3 regions of the Kitasatospora sp. NPDC051702 genome follow, and region 2 is predicted to be linked to each of the others. Evidence: riboswitches for the same ligand, from Rfam matches in the RefSeq annotation. Region 2 holds a riboswitch; each other region holds the start of a gene.
The links. A riboswitch is a leader RNA that binds a small molecule or an ion and turns the genes downstream of it on or off. The one in region 2 is predicted to bind S-adenosylmethionine.

Region 1: another riboswitch for S-adenosylmethionine. It lies ahead of AB0N04_RS04265 (aminotransferase class V-fold PLP-dependent enzyme); the one in region 2 lies ahead of thrC (threonine synthase).
Region 3: another riboswitch for S-adenosylmethionine. It lies ahead of AB0N04_RS25990 (IclR family transcriptional regulator); the one in region 2 lies ahead of thrC (threonine synthase).

The regions. Positions count from the first base shown of each region.
Region 1 is NZ_JBFAZB010000003.1:162,741-168,359, forward strand. Features, by position in the region: gene AB0N04_RS04250 (heme-copper oxidase subunit III) at 1-487, opposite strand, end outside; gene AB0N04_RS04255 (hypothetical protein) at 884-1,309, shown strand; gene trpD (anthranilate phosphoribosyltransferase) at 1,447-2,523, shown strand; SAM riboswitch class IV at 2,639-2,756, shown strand; gene AB0N04_RS04265 (aminotransferase class V-fold PLP-dependent enzyme) at 2,807-4,171, shown strand; gene AB0N04_RS04270 (Lrp/AsnC ligand binding domain-containing protein) at 4,194-4,475, opposite strand; gene AB0N04_RS04275 (rhomboid family intramembrane serine protease) at 4,515-5,297, opposite strand; gene AB0N04_RS04280 (hypothetical protein) at 5,529-5,619, shown strand, end outside.
Region 2 is NZ_JBFAZB010000030.1:97,062-102,680, reverse strand. Features, by position in the region: gene otsB (trehalose-phosphatase) at 1-13, shown strand, start outside; gene AB0N04_RS24160 (trehalose-6-phosphate synthase) at 46-1,530, opposite strand; gene AB0N04_RS24155 (glucosyl-3-phosphoglycerate synthase) at 1,569-2,594, opposite strand; SAM riboswitch class I at 2,743-2,879, shown strand; gene thrC (threonine synthase) at 2,896-4,176, shown strand; gene AB0N04_RS24145 (MoaD/ThiS family protein) at 4,218-4,496, shown strand; gene AB0N04_RS24140 (cold-shock protein) at 5,047-5,247, shown strand; gene groL (chaperonin GroEL) at 5,592-5,619, shown strand, end outside.
Region 3 is NZ_JBFAZB010000035.1:29,892-35,510, forward strand. Features, by position in the region: gene AB0N04_RS25980 (APC family permease) at 29-1,426, shown strand; gene AB0N04_RS25985 (hypothetical protein) at 1,423-1,860, shown strand; SAM riboswitch class I at 1,954-2,096, shown strand; gene AB0N04_RS25990 (IclR family transcriptional regulator) at 2,294-3,007, shown strand; gene AB0N04_RS25995 ((Fe-S)-binding protein) at 3,108-3,932, shown strand; gene AB0N04_RS26000 (lactate utilization protein B) at 3,929-5,428, shown strand; gene AB0N04_RS26005 (lactate utilization protein C) at 5,425-5,619, shown strand, end outside.

The sequences.
Region 1 (5,619 bases), on a different contig from region 2:
CCAGCAGGAAGGCGATCAGACCACCCGTCACGTGCAGACCGTGGAAGCCGGTGGTCAGGTAGAACACCGTGCCGTACGGGTCGGAGGACAGCGACAGGCCGTCCTTCTTGACCAGCTCGGTGTACTCGAAGATCTGGCCGCCGATGAAGATCGCGCCCATCACGAAGGTGATGACGAACCACGAGCGGAGCTTCTTCACGTCCCCGCGCTCGGCAGCGAACACACCGAGCTGGCAGGTCAGCGAGGAGAGCACCAGGATCGTGGTGTTGACCGAGGAGAACGGCACGTTGAGTGCGCTCGCCTTCTCGGTCCAGAACTCCGGCCCCTTGACGGAGCGGAGCGTGAAGTACATCGCGAAGAGGGCCGCGAAGAACATCAACTCGGAACTGAGCCAGACGATCGTTCCGACGCTGACCATGTTCGGCCGGTTGACCGATCCGTGCGCGTGCCCGGTTTCTACTGCTGTTGCTGTCGCCACGACGGACATTATGTCGGTCCCTTATTCCGTCTTCACGCCGGGGGGTCTCCCTCGGAGTGTCCGGTGCGTGCGGTATGCCCCCCTGGGGGGCGGCGGGGTGCCCGGACGGGGGCTGAGCAGCGGCGTGTCCCTTTTCTGACGGTTCCTCGGAGGGCCCTACGACCCCCTTGCCCTGCGTGTCGTTGCACGCCCTGCAGGGCCTCCCGGGGTAGTGCGGGGGCGCCCTGTCGGCCGTACGGGTGGACCGGGCGGGTCCGGGTGACGGCGCGTCCTCCGGGCGGGTGAGCCCCGGGCGCGGCGGCTTGGGGAGGGAACGTCCGCGAGGGGGCCTCGACGGCGGGTGATCGGGAGTAGCATCCGGATCAGGCGAACGTGGTCCGGATCACACTTGAGGGAGCAGGGCCCATGGCGTACACGACCGACGAGACGCTCACCGTCCTCGTCTACAGCGACGACCGCAACACCCGCGAGCAGGTGCTGACGGCACTCGGCCGCCGGCCCGCCGAGGACCTTCCGGAACTGTCCTACCTGGAGTGCGCGACCACCCCCGCGGTGATCAAGGCCCTGGAGAAGGGCGGCGTGGACCTCTGCGTGCTGGACGGCGAGGCGGTTCCGGCCGGCGGGCTCGGGCTCGGGCGCCAGCTGAAGGACGAGATCTACGGCTGCCCGCCGGTGCTGGTGCTGATCGGCCGGCCGCAGGACTCCTGGCTGGCCGCCTGGAGCCGGGCCGACGCCGCGATCTCCCACCCGGTGGACCCGGTGGCGCTGGCCGAGGCCGTCGCCACCCTGCTGCGGGCCCGGCTGGCCAAGCGGGCCCCGGCCGGCCAGTGAGCCCGGCCGGTCTTCGGACCGGGCCGTCTCAGTACTAGAGAAGACAGCGCCGAGGGCACCCCGCCGCTCGATAGGCTGACTCCATCCGTACGGACGTCCCCCCGCCACGGGGAGACCGACAACAGCTGGAGTCAGCCATGGTGAACGTGAACCCTGCGAACGGTGGTACCGACCCCGCGCAGGTGGTCCGCACCTGGCCGGACGTCCTGGCGGCGCTGTTGAAGGGGGAGGACCTCGACCGCTCGTCCACCGCGTGGGCGATGGACCGGATCATGAGCGGCGAGGCGTCCCCCGTCCAGGTAGCCGGCTTCATGGTCGCGCTGCGGGCCAAGGGCGAGACGGTCGACGAGGTCACCGGCCTGGTCGACGCCATGTACGCGCACGCCGAGCCGCTCACCGTCCCCGGGCCGGCGGTGGACATCGTCGGCACCGGCGGTGACCGCGCCAAGACGGTCAACATCTCCACCATGTCGGCGATCGTCGCGGCCGCGGCCGGCGCCAAGGTGGTCAAGCACGGCAACCGGGCCGCCTCCTCGGCGAGCGGCTCCTCCGACGTGCTGGAGAAGCTCGGCGTCCGCCTCGACCTGCCCGCCCGGCGGGTCGCCGAGGTGGCCGAGGAGGTCGGCCTCACCTTCTGCTTCGCGGCCAAGTTCCACCCGTCGATGCGCCACGCCGCCACCGCCCGGCGCGACCTCGGCGTGCCCACCGCCTTCAACATCCTCGGCCCGCTGACCAACCCGGCCAAGGTGACCTCGCACGCGATCGGCTGCTTCGACACCCGGCTCGCCGGGCTGATCGCCGGGGTGCTCGCCCGGCGCGGCTCGACCGCCCTGGTGTTCCGCGGCGACGACGGCCTCGACGAACTGACCATCACCACCACCTCGCGGGTGTGGATCGTGCAGGGCGGCACCGTCACCGAGACCGCCTTCGACCCGCGGGACGTCGGCATCGAGCTGGTCGGCATCGAGTCGCTGCGCGGCGCGGACGCCTCCTACAACGCCGAGGTCGCGCGCCGGATGCTGGCCGGGGAGCGCGGGCCGGTGCGGGACGCCGTCCTGCTGAACACCGCGGCCGCGCTGGTCGCGCTGGACCTCGGCGAGGCGCCGCTCGCCGAGCAGCTCGCGGCCGGCATGGAGCGGGCCGCGCGGGCCATCGACTCCGGGACGGCGCAGGAGCTGCTGCGCCGCTGGTCGGAGGCGACCAGCCGGATCTGAGGCGGTCGCAGGGCCCGCGCCGGGAAGCCGGTGCGGGCCCCGGCACGTCCGGGGACGTCCGGATGGTGGACGGTCGTTTGACCACCCGGCGCGGGCCGACCTAGAGTCCTGTCCAGGTCATGAGTGACAGCGTCAAGCCCCAGCTGGCTGTCCGGCAACCCTCCGTCCGTGGCGGGGTGCCCTGGGTGAGGACCGGGTCGCTCGGCGAATCGTCCGTGCGGCAAGCGCGGACGCCGGACGACTCACACTCCCGGGGTCCCACACCCAGGAGGAGTGCATCCCCGTGTCGATCGCCACCGAAATCTGCGCCCCGCTCGCCGTCCTCGGCCACGACGTCCAGGTCCCGCTCGCCAACGGCGAGAAGGTCGGCTACGCGGCGCTCGACTACGCGGCCAGCTCCCCGGCGCTGCAGCGGGTCTGGGACGACGTCGCCGCCTACGCCCCCTACTACGGCAGCGTGCACCGCGGCGCCGGCTACCTCTCGCAGCTCTCCACCGACCTGTTCGAGCAGAGCCGCCGCACCGTCACCGAGTTCCTCGACCTGCGCGAGGGCGACCAGGTGGTCTTCACCCGCGCCACCACCGACTCGCTGAACCTGCTCGCCTCCGCCGTCCCGGCCGGCACCCGGGTGTTCGCCTTCGAGACCGAGCACCACGCCTCGCTGCTGCCCTGGGCCCACGCCGGGCTGGACGTCCGCTACCTGCGCGCCCCGCGCTCGCACGCCGAGGCCGTCGCCGCCCTCGACGCCGCGCTCGCCGACGCGCCCGAGGGCCCCAAGCTGCTCTGCGTCACCGGCGCCTCCAACGTGACCGGCGAGCTGTGGCCGGTCGCCGAGCTGACCGCGACCGCCCACCGGCACGGCGCCCGGGTGGTGCTGGACGCCGCCCAGCTGGCCCCGCACCACCGGGTCTCGGTGCGCGAGCTGGACGTCGACTGGATCGCCTTCTCCGGCCACAAGATCTACGCACCGTTCGGCGCCGGCGTGCTGGCCGGCCGGGCGGACTGGCTGGACGCGGCCGAGCCGTACCTGGCCGGCGGCGGCGCGACCCGGACGGTGGCCCGGCAGGACGACGGGTCGGTGGCCGTCCAGTGGCACACCGGCCCGGCCCGGCACGAGGCCGGCTCGCCGAACGTCATCGGCGCCTACGCCATCGCGTCCGCCTGCCGGGCGCTGACCGAGGCCGGCTTCGACGCCCTGGAGGCCCGGGAGCGGCAGCTGGTCGCCCGGCTGACGGCCGGCCTGGCGGAGATCCCGCAGGTCAAGGTGCTGAACCTGTTCGGTGCCGGCTCGGCCCGGGTGGGCGTGCTGTCCTTCGTCGTCCAGGGCTGGAACAGCTCGCACTTCTCGGCCGCGCTGTCCGCCGAGTACGGCATCGGCGTCCGCGACGGGCTGTTCTGCGCGCACCCGCTGCTGCGCACCCTGCTCGGGGACGAGGACGTCGCCCCCTCCGAGTGCGGTGCGCCGGAGCCCTCGCTGCCGGGCGAGCGAAGCCTGAACGCGATCCGGGTCAGCTTCGGGGCCGGCACGCCGGACGAGCACGTCGACCGCTTCCTGACCGCCGTCCGGGAGCTGGTCACGGACGGCGCGGCCTGGAACTACCGCAACGAGGGCGGCCGCTGCGTCGCCGACACCCGTCGGCAGGGCTGAGCGGCCCGGGAGCCGGCGGGGACTACTCGTCCAGGCCGAGCGCGAACGCCGCCTCCAGGTCGTGCTGGGAGTAGGTGCGGAAGGCGATCTGGGTCTCGGTGTGGGCCACGCCCGGGACCTTGTTCAGCCGTCCCGGGATGACCTCGGCCAGGTCGTCGTGCCGGCGCACCCGGACCATCGCCACCAGGTCGTAGCCACCGGTCACCGAGTACACCTCGCTGACGCCCTCGATGGCTGCGATGGCCTCGGCGATCTCCGGGATGCGGTCGACACTGGTCTTGATCAGGACGATGGCGGTGATCACGTTCGGCTCCTTTGTGGGGTGCCGCCAGCGTATCGGGCGTCAGCCGGGTCGTCTCGGGGGGTGGCTGACCACCGTGCAGGCGTAGAGGAAGCCCGCCGAGAAGCCGATCACGTGCACCAGGTAGGCCACCCCGGGCCCGGCCGCGTGGACCGACCACCACTGCAGCGCGAACCAGAGGCCGAGCACCAGCCAGGCCGGGAAGCGCAGCGGCAGGAACAGCAGCAGCGGGACCAGCGTCGTCACCCGGGAGCGCGGGTGGAAGCGCAGGTAGGCGCCGAGGACGGCGGAGATCGCACCGGAGGCGCCGATCAGCACCCGGGTCGAGTCCGCGGAGTGCGCCTCGGCCAGGGCGAAGCCGTACGTGGCCACGCTGCCGGCGGCCAGGTAGAAGACGGCGTACCGGGCGCGGCCGAGCCGTAGTTCGACGGTGGGGCCGAAGACGTGCAGGAAGAGCAGGTTGCCCAGCAGGTGCAGCCAGCCGGCGTGCAGGAAGAGCCCGCTGAGCACCGACAGCGCCGGGTGCTTGCCCGGGGTCGGGGCGGCCGGGCAGCCGGGGACGGGGTCGGGGGCCTCGGCCAGTTGCCCGGCGGTCAACGGGTGCCCGGTCAGCAGCTCGACCGGGACGGCGCCCCAGCGCTGCTCGTACCGCTGCTCCGCGCAGACCCGGGCCTGGCCGGTGCCGTACAGCGGGTTGAGCCCGGCGGCCGGGCCCAGCAGGAACACCAGGGTGTTGAGCGCGATCAGGGCGTAGGTGACCACCGGGGCGGGCACGGCCGGCCGGCCGTCCCGCTCGTCGGTGTGGCCCGGGGCCGTCAGCGCCATGCGGCCAAGCATCCCTCCGGCCCGGGCGGGTGACACCGCGCTGTACGGCAGGTGGCCTACTCGGGGCCCCGGACCGGGGCCGGGGCCGGGCCTGCGGCTTCGTGCAACCGGTGGCCGCGATGGTTGCCCCAGGCAATAGGCTTGGCGCGGGCATTCCCGCCTCCCGCCGCCGACGCCGGGGCTCCGGGGGGAGCGCCTAGCCCGCCCAGGGACCACCCGAGAGGACCCCCGATGACCGTCCCCGCCCTGACCGCCGAGACGCGCTGGCGCTGCACGCTGTGCGGCAACCTCACCCGCTTCGACGTGACCCGCTCCGCGCGGG
Region 2 (5,619 bases):
CACGGCGCACTGAGCCGGTCGCTCACGGCGCGTCGAGCCGGTCGCTCACAGCGCGCTGAGCTGGTCCAGGAACCACTGCTGCGGGGGGAGTGCGGTGGCCGCCGCCGCGAGGCGCTTGGTGCGGTCGGCGCGCTCCTCCTCCGCCATGGTGAGGCCCGCGTGCAGGGCGTCCGCGGTGGCGATGACGTCGTAGGGGTTCACCGTCAGGGCGTCCTCGGCGAGCTCGGCGTGCGCGCCGGCCTCGCGGGAGAGCACCAGGGCGCAGCCGTGGTCGGAGACCACCGGGACCTCCTTGGCGACCAGGTTCATGCCGTCCCGGATCGGGTTGACCAGGGCGACGTCGGCGAGCCGGTAGGCGGCCAGGGAGCGCGGGAAGTCGTCGTCGACGTGCAGGATCAGCGGCTTCCAGGTGTCGGTGGCGAACTCGGCGTCGATCTCCCCGGCGAGCCGCCGGACCTCGGCGGTGTAGGCCCGGTACTCGGCGAGGTCGGTGCGGGACGGGTAGGCGAAGGCGATGTGCACCACCCGGTCGTGCCACTCGGGGCGGGTCCGCAGCAGGTGCCGGTAGGCCTGGAGGCCGCGGACGATGTTCTTGCTCAGCTCGGTGCGGTCGACCCGGACGATGGTGCGGCGCCCGCCGACGGCCTCCCGCAGGACGGCCAGGCGCTCGTCCACGTCGGGGCGGTGGGCGCGCTCGCGCAGGAAGTCGGCGTCGGCGCCCAGCGCGTGGACGCCGAGCCGGGTGGTGCGGGTCTCCCCGGCCGAGGGCCCGGTGAGGGTGACGGTGAGGGCCTCGCGGTCGACGACGGCGCCCAGCAGCTCCTCGCAGCAGTCGGCGAAGGCGAGCGCCCAGCGCCGGGTGAGGAAGCCGGCCCGGTCGGCGCCCAGGATGCCGGTCAGGACGGCCCGGGCGACGTCGTCGGGCAGCAGCCGGTAGTAGTCCGGCGGCGCCCAGGGGGTGTGCGAGAAGTGGCCGATCCGCAGGTCGGGGCGGGCGGCGCGGAGCAGGGCCGGGGTCAGCGACAGGTGGTAGTCCTGGACGAGGACGGCGGCGCCGGGGGCCGCCTCGGCGGCGAGGGCCTCGGCGAAGGCGGTGTTGTACGCCGTGTAGGCGGCCCACTCGGTGCGGAAGTCCGCGTCGAAGGAGGGGGCGGTCGGGGTCGCGTACAGCAGGTGGTGGACGAACCAGAGGGTGGAGTTGGCGACGCCGTTGTAGGCGCGGGCGAAGGTGTCCGGGTCGATGTCGAGCATCCGGACGGCCTGTCCGCCGACGTCGTGCCCGGCGCGGTCGAGGCGGCCGTCCGGGGCCTCGGCGGCTGCTCTGCGGTCGGCCGCGCCGAGGGCGGCGCAGACCCAGACGGCGTTCGGGTCGTCGATGGCGGAGAGGCCGGAGACCAGGCCCCCGCCACCGCGCCGGAGGGTCAGCGTGCCGTCGTCAGCGGTTCCGAACGACACCGGTCCCCGGTTGGAGGCCACCAGGACGGGGGCGGTGCCGGTCGCGCTCGAACGTTCGGTCGTGAGATCGCCCATGGTTGGTACGTTGCCGTGGCCCCGGGGTGGCAAACCCCTCAGTGCCGGGTCGCGTACTCGGGCACGGTGTGCATCGGGGGGCGCTCGACGGCCGTCACCGGGTGGGTGTGGGCGGTGAACTCCCGGGTCCGCGGGTCCCGGGTGAACTGGGTCAGCAGCGGGTGGACCAGGTCGGCGGAGGCCTTCAGCCGGTGGGTGCGGTCGAGCCGTTCCAGGGCGGTGCGGTAGATGGTGGCGGCCATCCGGCCCAGCGCCTGGCCGTCCTGGTGCCGGTGGTGCCGGACCCCGACGTCCACCTGGGCGAGGGCGTCCAGTCCGACCGCCTCCAGTGCGTCCACCAGGAGTCCGAGCTCGACGCCGTAGCCGGTCGGGAACGGGAGCCGTTCGAGCAGCGAGCGGCGCGCGGCGTACTCGCCGCCCAGCGGCTGGACGAAACCGGCGAGTTCCGGCCAGTGCAGGTTCAGCAGCGGGCGGGCGACCAGTTCGGTGACCCGGCCGCCGCCGGACGGCACGACGGCGCCGCCGCCCGTGGCCGAGCCGTCGAGCGACACCTCCAGCGGGCGGTCGTACATGGCCTTGACCAGCTGGATGTCCGGTTCGGTGAGCAGCGGGCCGAGGATGCCGGAGACGAAGGCCGGGTCGAACTCGCGCAGGTCGGCGTCGACGAAGCAGACGATGTCGCCGCGGGTCACCAACAGTGAGCGCCAGAGCACCTCGCCCTTGCCGGGGACGGCCGGGATCCGCGGCAGGACGGCGTCGCGGTGCACCACCCGGGCGCCCGCCCCCGCCGCGACGGCGGCGGTGGCGTCGGTGGAGCCGGAGTCGACCACGACGAGCTCGTCGACCAGCGGGACGCGCTCCATCAGCTCGCGCCGGACGGTCCGGACGATGTCGCCGACGGTGGCCTCCTCGTCCAGGGCGGGGAGCACCACGCTGACCGTGTGACCGGTGCGGCGCTTGGCCTCCAGCAGGGTGCGCACCGGCCGGTCGGCCGCGCTCCACGAGCGGCGGCGCAGCCAGGACGCCGCCTGCGGGAGGAGCGCGGGGATCGGTTCGGCGGGCACGTGACTCTCCTCGGCGGGATCGGGTGGGACGCGTCATCTCGCGTGGCGGACGGTCCCGTTCGGCGTTGACGCCTTCGGATACAGTCTTCGTACAGCGGTCGGACCTTTGCACGCCGGGGTCACCGTTGAGCGCCACCACAATTTCACAAGCTCATCCAGAGGGACTGAGGGAACGGCCCGTTGACGTCCCGGCAACCTTCTCGCTCGGCTGTCGTCGTACAGGCCCCGGCGGGACAGGTGCCAATTCCGGCCTGTGGCGCGACCGCGCCACGGGGAAGATGAGGAGAGAGGCCTCGCCATCATGGCTATCGACACCGTCGCACCCGCATCCGTGGACCTCGGCCCCGCCGCCGCCCTGTCCTGTCGGGAGTGCGGCACCCGCTTCCCGCTCGGTCCGAGCTTCGCCTGCCTGGAGTGCTTCGGCCCGCTGGAGATCGCCTACGAGTTCGGCGGCGAGCGGGCCGAGGAGCTGCGCAAGCGGATCGAGGCCGGCCCCACCTCGATCTGGCGCTACGCCCCGCTGCTGCCGGTGCCGGCCGACGTCGCCTCGAAGCCCAACCTGAACCCCGGCTGGACCCCGCTGGTGAAGGCGGACAACCTGGGCCGCGAGCTCGGCTTCACCGCCCCGCTGCACGTCAAGGACGACTCGGGCAACCCCACCCACTCCTTCAAGGACCGGGTGGTGGCCTGCGCCATCGAGGCCGCCCGGGCCTTCGGCTACACCACGCTGTCCTGCTCGTCGACCGGCAACCTGGCCGGTGCGGTGGGTGCGGCGGCGGCCCGGGCCGGGTTCCGGTCCTGCGTGTTCATCCCGCACGACCTGGAGCAGGGCAAGGTCGTCATGGCCGGGGTGTACGGCGGCGAGCTGGTCGGCATCGAGGGCAACTACGACGACGTGAACCGCTTCTGCTCGGAGCTGATCGGCGACCCGGCCGGTGAGGGCTGGGGCTTCGTCAACGTCAACCTGCGCCCCTACTACGGGGAGGGTTCCAAGACGCTGGCGTACGAGATCTGCGAGCAGCTCGGCTGGCGGCTGCCGGAGCAGATCGTCATCCCGATCGCCTCGGGCTCCCAGCTGACCAAGATCGACAAGGGTCTGCAGGAGCTGATCAGGCTCGGCCTGGTCGAGGACCGGCCGTACAAGGTCTTCGGTGCCCAGGCGGCGGGCTGCTCGCCGGTGTCGGCCGCGTTCAAGGCCGGCCAGGACGTGATCCGGCCGGTCAAGCCGGACACCATCGCCAAGTCGCTGGCGATCGGCAACCCGGCGGACGGCCCGTACGTGCTGGACATCGCCCGGCGCACCGGCGGCGCCGTCGAGGACGTCACCGACGCCGAGGTGGTGGACGCCATCCGGCTGCTGGCCCGGACCGAGGGCATCTTCGCCGAGACCGCGGGCGGGGTCACCGTCGGCGTGCTGAAGAAGCTGGTGGAGACCGGCCAGCTCGACCCGGCCAAGGAGACCGTCGCGATCAACACCGGCGACGGCCTGAAGACCCTGGACGCCGTCGCCGGGGCCGGCATGACCGCCGTCATCCGCCCGACCCTGGCGTCCTTCCGCGACGCCGGCCTCGCGTCCGCCTGAACCACCCCCACCCGCTGGGCCGCACCCCCGCTAGGAGAGCCATGAGCGTCAACGTCCGCATCCCCACCATCCTGCGCACCTACACCGGCGGCGCCGCCGAGGTGAGCGCCGAGGGCGCCACCCTCGGCGAGGTCATCGCCGACCTGGAGAAGAACCACGCGGGCATCTCCGCCCGCATCCTGGACGACACCGGCAAGCTGCGCCGCTTCGTCAACGTCTACGTGAACGACGACGACGTGCGCTTCGCCGACGGCCTGGCGACGGAGGTCGCGGACGGGGCCGGCGTCTCGATCATCCCGGCGGTGGCCGGCGGCTGCTGAGCCGCACCCGCCCGGGCCGGCCGCCCGCGCGCACGGAATTCCGCTCTCCGTGCGCGTGGGCGGCCGTGCGCATTTCGGCGGGAATATATCCCGGTGGAGTCGGAGTAGAGTGTGGCTCGGCTGGGAAAAGGGATTCTCTTCATCCTCCCCCGCGATTCGCCGGACCGCCGTCCGGCCGTTGAGACCCGCTGGGCCCCGGCGCTGCGAAACATGTCAGGCCGATGTCAGAATTCGCGCGGTGATCTGTAGTAATTCGTCCGCTATGTCCGGCGTCAAATGCCGAGTTCATTCCGATTCCGCCCGCAGTGTCCCCTGGTGCGCACCCGGAATTCCCCGCAGTTGACCCTGTTGCAGAGGGCGTCGATCCGGATACATTCAGCGGCGGTCGACGTAGTCAGCCGCTCACAGGATGCCGTCAGGCGCCCCGGCGGAGGATTGCGGCGTGCACGGCTGCGCCCAGGGGGGGTTCCCCGGGCCGGCCTCCAAACCAGACCCGGGCCCGCGACCTGCGGGCGCGTGAAGGGCCAGCACAGCACTAGGGGAGTTCGGAATGGCTCAGGGCACCGTCAAGTGGTTCAACGCGGAGAAGGGCTACGGCTTCATCGCGGTCGACGGTGGTGCGGACGTCTTCGTCCACTACAGCGCGATCCAGATGGACGGCTACCGCACCCTCGAGGAGGGCCAGCGGGTCGAGTTCGAGATCTCCCAGGGACAGAAGGGCCCGCAGGCGGACATGGTCCGCTCGGTCTGACCTCTTCGGCTCCAGGAGCTCGGCGCGGCCCACGGCTGGTGACCACTCGCTTCTCGGCGGGCCCGTACGACACGCGTCGTGCGGGCCCGTCGGCGTTCCCGGGCGGGGAGTTGCGGGGGCCCCCGGGATCGCGCCGGACGGCTCGCGGGATCGCGATTGGGCTTGCACTCGACCACCCGGAGTGCTAATCATTGGCGTTAGCACTCACAGCGTGAGAGTGACAGCGGACCGGGTCGGTGAGGCCCCCGGGAGCGGTAGGGGAAAAGACCCCCGCACACCAGGGCCGTCCGTCGCGGGCACCCCTTGGTCCGAGCAGTCGACCGTGTCCCGGAGGACCACTTCTGATGGCCAAGATCATCGCCTTTGATGAGG
Region 3 (5,619 bases), on a different contig from region 2:
CGTCAGGGCCGGAACCGGGGCGCACAAGATCACCTGGTTGACCCTGGCCCTGATGACGACCAGCTCGGTCGCGAGCCTGCGCGCGGCACCGACCATGGCCGTGTACGGCCTCGCCTGCGTCTTCCTCTACCTGCTGCCCGCCGTGGTGTTCCTGCTGCCGACCGCCCTGGTGTCGGCGGAGCTGGCCTCCGGCTGGAACGGCGGGGTCTACAACTGGGTGGCGCAGGGCCTCTCGAAGCCACTGGGCTTCCTGGCCGTGTGGTGCCAGTTCGCCATGACGATCTTCTACTACCCCAGCCTGCTCGCCTACGTCGCGAGCACCATCGCCTACGTGATCAACCCGAGCCTGGCCAGCAGCGGCGTCTACACCGCGATCGTCATCGTGGTGGTGTACTGGACCGGGGTCTGGGTCTCCTCGCGCGGCACCAACGCCGTTGCGGGGCTGGCCTCCTGGGGCCTGGTCATCGGCACCCTGGTCCCCGGGACGCTGCTGGTGGTGCTGGGAATGGTCTTCCTCGGGCAGGGCAACCCCTCCGCCGCGCCGATGGACGGATCGCACTTCTTCCCGCAGTGGACGGGCGTGGCCAGCCTGGTGCTGATCGTCAACAACTTCCTCAGCTACTCCGGCATGGAGATGAACGCCGTCCACGTCAACAAGCTGCGGAACCCGGCCCAGGAGTTCCCCAAGTCGATGTTCCTGGCCATGGGCATGGTGCTGCTGATCTTCATCCTGCCGGCCCTGGCGATCAGCTGGGTGATCCCCTCCGACCAGCTCAGCCTGACCGCCGGCGTCATGCAGGCCTTCGACGCCTTCTTCCAGTACTTCCACATCGGCTGGCTGGTGCCGATCGTCGCGGTCGGGCTGTGCGCCGCCTCCGTCGGCGGCATGCTCACCTGGCTGGCCGGGCCCTCCAAGGGGCTGCTGCTGATCTCGCGGCAGGAGGGCTACCTGCCGCCGTTCCTGCAGCGGCTCAACGCCCGGGGGGTCCAGCAGAACATCCTGGTCACCCAGGGCGTCGTCACCACCGCGATCGCCCTGCTGTACGCGCTGATCCCGAACGTCTCCAGCGTCTACTGGATCTTCTCGGTGATCACCACCCAGGTCTACCTGATCATGTACCTCCTGATGTTCCTGGCCGCGATCCAGCTGCGCCGCAAGCAGCCCGACCACCCGCGCGGCTACCGGGCACCGCTGCTCACCACGCTGTGCGTGGTCGGGTTCGTCGCCTCGGCGCTGGCCATGGTGATCGGCTTCGTGCCGTCCTCGCAGTTCGGCGGCGGCAGCGTCTGGTCCTACATCGGGATCGTCGCCGGCGGCCTGCTGCTGCTCGGCGTGGTGATCCCGTTCTCGTTCCTGAAGGCTCGCAAGCCGAGCTGGCGCCAACCCGACGCCGGCACCGGCGTGGGCGAGGAGGGAGTGGCATGAGCCCGACCCGGATGGCGTCCGAGCACCGCTGGATCTACATCGGCTCGATCGTGGTGCTCGTCGGCCTCGTGGTCGCCGGACTGCTGACCTACACCCAGCAGCGGGCCACCAACGAGGCCCACCGCAAGGCGAACCAGCTGAGCGACGCCCTGGTCGCCGACGGGTACCCCGCGCTCGACACCGGCAACACCGCCCTCGTGCTCGGGACCGACGGCGGCCCCGTCTGCACGGACCCCAACTCGGCCCTGAAGCAGGGCCTGTGGCGCGTCCACCTGGCCAACGGCGCCGGCGGCCCCGGCATGCGGCCGGTCGTCGTCGACGGCCGGGTCCTGCAGGCGGGCGCCGAGGTGATCAAGGTGTACTGCCCGGACAAGCTGGCGGGCTACCAGGAGCAGATCGACGCGCTCAAGACCTCGGACGTCATCAACGACTGAGTCGGCCGCCGGGGCGGGGCACCGCCGCCCCGGCGTGTGGGGGAACGGGGGAGGTTTGGCGGGCGGGCCGGGGAATCTTGTATGGTTCCTGGCGAATCATCCAGAGGGGTGGAGGGACCGGCCCTACGAAGCCCCGGCAACTCCCCGTTCGACCCGGCGTCCGAAGTACGCGCCGTGCCGTCCGGGGGCAGTGCCAACTCCGGCCTGTCGCCAACGTGGCGCGGGAAAGATGAGGAGACACGGTGCTCTCAGTGCTGTCCTTCGCCCGGGCGCTTCCCACCCCGGCCCTTTCGCGTACCCCCCTCGTGCCCGGCGCAGGCACTCCGCCGACTTCCCCGGCCCGTCCGCGCTGACCACCCCCCGCTCCCCGCGGGGAGCCCCCGTGAGCCCGCCCACCCGCCGCTCACGGGGCACGAGACTGGAGTACCCACCCATGGAGAACACGAGCGGCGTCGGCGTGCTCGACAAGGTCACCTCGATCCTCGGCACCCTGGAGGCCGGCCCCACCACCCTCGGCGGACTCGTCGCCGCCACCGGGCTGGCCAGGCCCACCGCCCACCGGCTCGCCGTCGCGCTGGAGCACCACCGCCTGGTCGGCCGGGACCTGCAGGGCCGGTTCGTCCTCGGCCCCCGGCTCGGCGAGCTCTCCTCCGCCGCCGGCGAGGACCGGCTGCTGGCCGCCGCCGGCTCCGTCCTGATCCACCTGCGCGACGTCACCGGCGAGAGCGCGCAGCTCTACCGCCGCCAGGGCGAGGTCCGGATCTGCGTGGCCGCCGCGGAGCGGCTCTCGGGCCTGCGCGACACCGTCCCCGTCGGCGTCACCCTCCCCATGAAGGCCGGCTCCGCCGCGCAGATCCTGCTCGCCTGGGAGGAGCCGGAGCGGCTCCACCGCGGCCTGCAGGGCGCCCGGTTCACCGCCACCGCCCTCAGCGGCGTGCGGCGCCGGGGCTGGGCGCAGTCCGCCGGTGAGCGCGAGCCCGGAGTCGTCTCCGTCTCCGCGCCCGTCCGGGGCCCGTCGAACCGGGTGGTGGCCGCCGTCTCCGTCTCCGGCCCGATCGAACGCCTCACCCGCCACCCCGGGACGCACGTCTCCCAGGCCGTCGTCGAGGCGGCGAACCGCCTGAGCGAGGCCCTGCGGCACGCCTGAGCGGGGGCGCGCCCGGCGGCGGTCCACGGTCCGCGAGGACCGGGGCCGCCCCCGGGGCTCTAGTAGGCTGGCCACCCCCCCCGGACCCGAGGGAGGCGCGATGCGCGTCGCACTCTTCGTCACCTGCGTCAACGACGTCCTGAACCCCGGTACGGGGCGCGCCGTCGTGACCCTGCTGGAGCGCCTCGGCGTGGACGTGGACTTCCCCGACGCCCAGACCTGCTGCGGCCAGCCGCAGTTCAACACCGGCTACCGCGCCGAGACCGTCCCGCTGGCCCGCCGTACCGCCGCCGCCTTCGCCGGCTACGACCACGTGGTGACCCCGTCCGGCTCCTGCGCGGCGATGGTCCGGGAGGGTTACCCCCGGCTCGGCGTGGACGGCCTCGGCGACCTGCCGGCCCGGGTGTACGAGCTCACCGAGTTCCTGGTCGACGTGCTGGGCGTCACCGACGTCGGCGCGTACTACCCGCACACCGTCACCTACCACCCGTCCTGCCACGGCCTGCGGACGCTCGGCCTCGGTGACCGCCCGCTGCGGCTGCTGCGCGCGGTGAGGGGCCTGACCCTGGTCGAGCTCCCCGGGGCCGAGGAGTGCTGCGGCTTCGGCGGCACGTTCGCGGTGAAGAACCCCGCCGTCTCCGCGGCCATGGGGGCGGACAAGGTCCGCAACGCCCTCGCGACCGGCGCCGACGTGCTCTGCGGGGCGGACAACTCCTGCCTGCTGCACCTCGGCGGCACGCTGCGGCGCCAGGGCTCCCCCCTGCGGACCGTCCACCTCGCCGAGATCCTCGCCGCCACCGAGGCCGACCCCGACGCCGACCCGCACCCCGCCACGGCCGCCGGGACCGGGACCGCCGCCGGGAACGCCACGGGGGCCGGGGCCGGGGCCGGGACCACGGCCGACCCGAGCGGAGCGGCGCGATGAGCGGCACCTACCTGGGCATGCCCGCCTTCCCGAAGGCCGCCGCCGTCTCCACCCGGGACACCCGGTTGCGCGCCAACCTCACCCGGGCCACGCACACCATCCGCGACAAGCGGGCCGCGGCCGTCGCCGAACTGTCCGACTGGGCGCAGCTGCGGCAGGCCGGCAAGGAGATCAAGGACCGCACCCTGCTCCGGCTCGACCACTACCTCCTCCAGGCGGAGGCCGCCGTCACCGCCGCCGGCGGCACCGTGCACTGGGCGGAGGACGCGGCCGAGGCCAACCGGATCGTCGCCGACCTCGTCAGGGCGACGGGCGAGCGGGAGGTGGTCAAGGTCAAGTCGATGGCCACCCAGGAGATCGGCCTCAACGAGGCGCTGGCCGCCGAGGACATCACCGCCTACGAGACCGATCTCGCCGAACTGATCGTGCAGTTGGGCGACGACCTGCCCTCGCACATCCTCGTCCCGGCCATCCACCGCAACCGCACCGAGATCCGCGACATCTTCCGGGAGGCGATGGGGCGCTGGGGGCGGCCCGCCCCCGAGGGGCTGACCGACCGGCCGGCGGATCTCGCGGAGGCGGCCAGACTGCACCTGCGGGAGAAGTTCCTGCGGGCCAAGGTGGCCGTCTCCGGCGCCAACTTCCTCGTCGCCGAGACCGGCAGCCTGGTCGTGGTCGAGTCGGAGGGCAACGGCCGGATGTGCCTGACCCTGCCCGAGACGCTGATCTCCGTCGTCGGCATCGAGAAGGTCGTCCCCACCTGGCGGGACCTGGAGGTGTTCCTGCAGCTGCTCCCGCGCTCCTCGACCGCCGAGCGGATGAACCCGTACACCTCGATCTGGACCGGCACCACCGAGGGCGACGGGCCGCGCGACTTCCACCTCGTCCTGCTCGACAACGGCCGCACCGACACCCTCGCCGACGAGGTCGGCCGCCAGGCCCTGCGCTGCATCCGCTGTTCGGCCTGTCTGAACGTGTGCCCGGTGTACGAGCGGGCCGGCGGCCACGCCTACGGCTCGCCCTACCCCGGCCCGATCGGCGCCATCCTCACGCCGCAACTGCGAGGGCTGCAGAGCGAGTTGGACGCATCGCTGCCGTACGCCTCCTCGCTCTGCGGGGCGTGCTACCAGGTGTGCCCGGTGGCGATCGACATCCCCGAGGTGCTGGTCCACCTCCGGGAGCGGGTGGCCGCACAGGGCCACGCGCACCGTGCCGAACGGGCCGCCGTCAGGGCGGCGACCTGGCTGCTCGACCACCCGGCCGCGTACAGTGCCGTCACCCGGGCCGCCGTGCGGACCAGGCGCCTGCACCCGCACCGGCTGCCGCTGCCCGGCCCGGTCGGGGCCTGGAGTGACAGCCGGGACCTGCCCGAGCTGCCCGACCAGACCTTCCGCGACTGGTGGAAGCAGCGCGACCGCGCGCGGGGGCACGACGGCCCGGAGGGGCACGACCGCCCGGAGGGGCACGACCGTACCGAGGGGGGAGACCAGCGATGACCGGCTCCCGTGAACGCGTCCTGGCCCGGATCCGGGCCGCCCTCGCCGACCGCCCCGATACCGCCCCGGATGTCCCCGAGGCCCCCGTGCGCCGGGACTACCTCACCGCACACGGCCCCGAGGACCCCGCGGCCCTGCTCGACCTGCTCGCCCGCAACCTCACCGACTACCGGGCCCACGTCCACCACAGC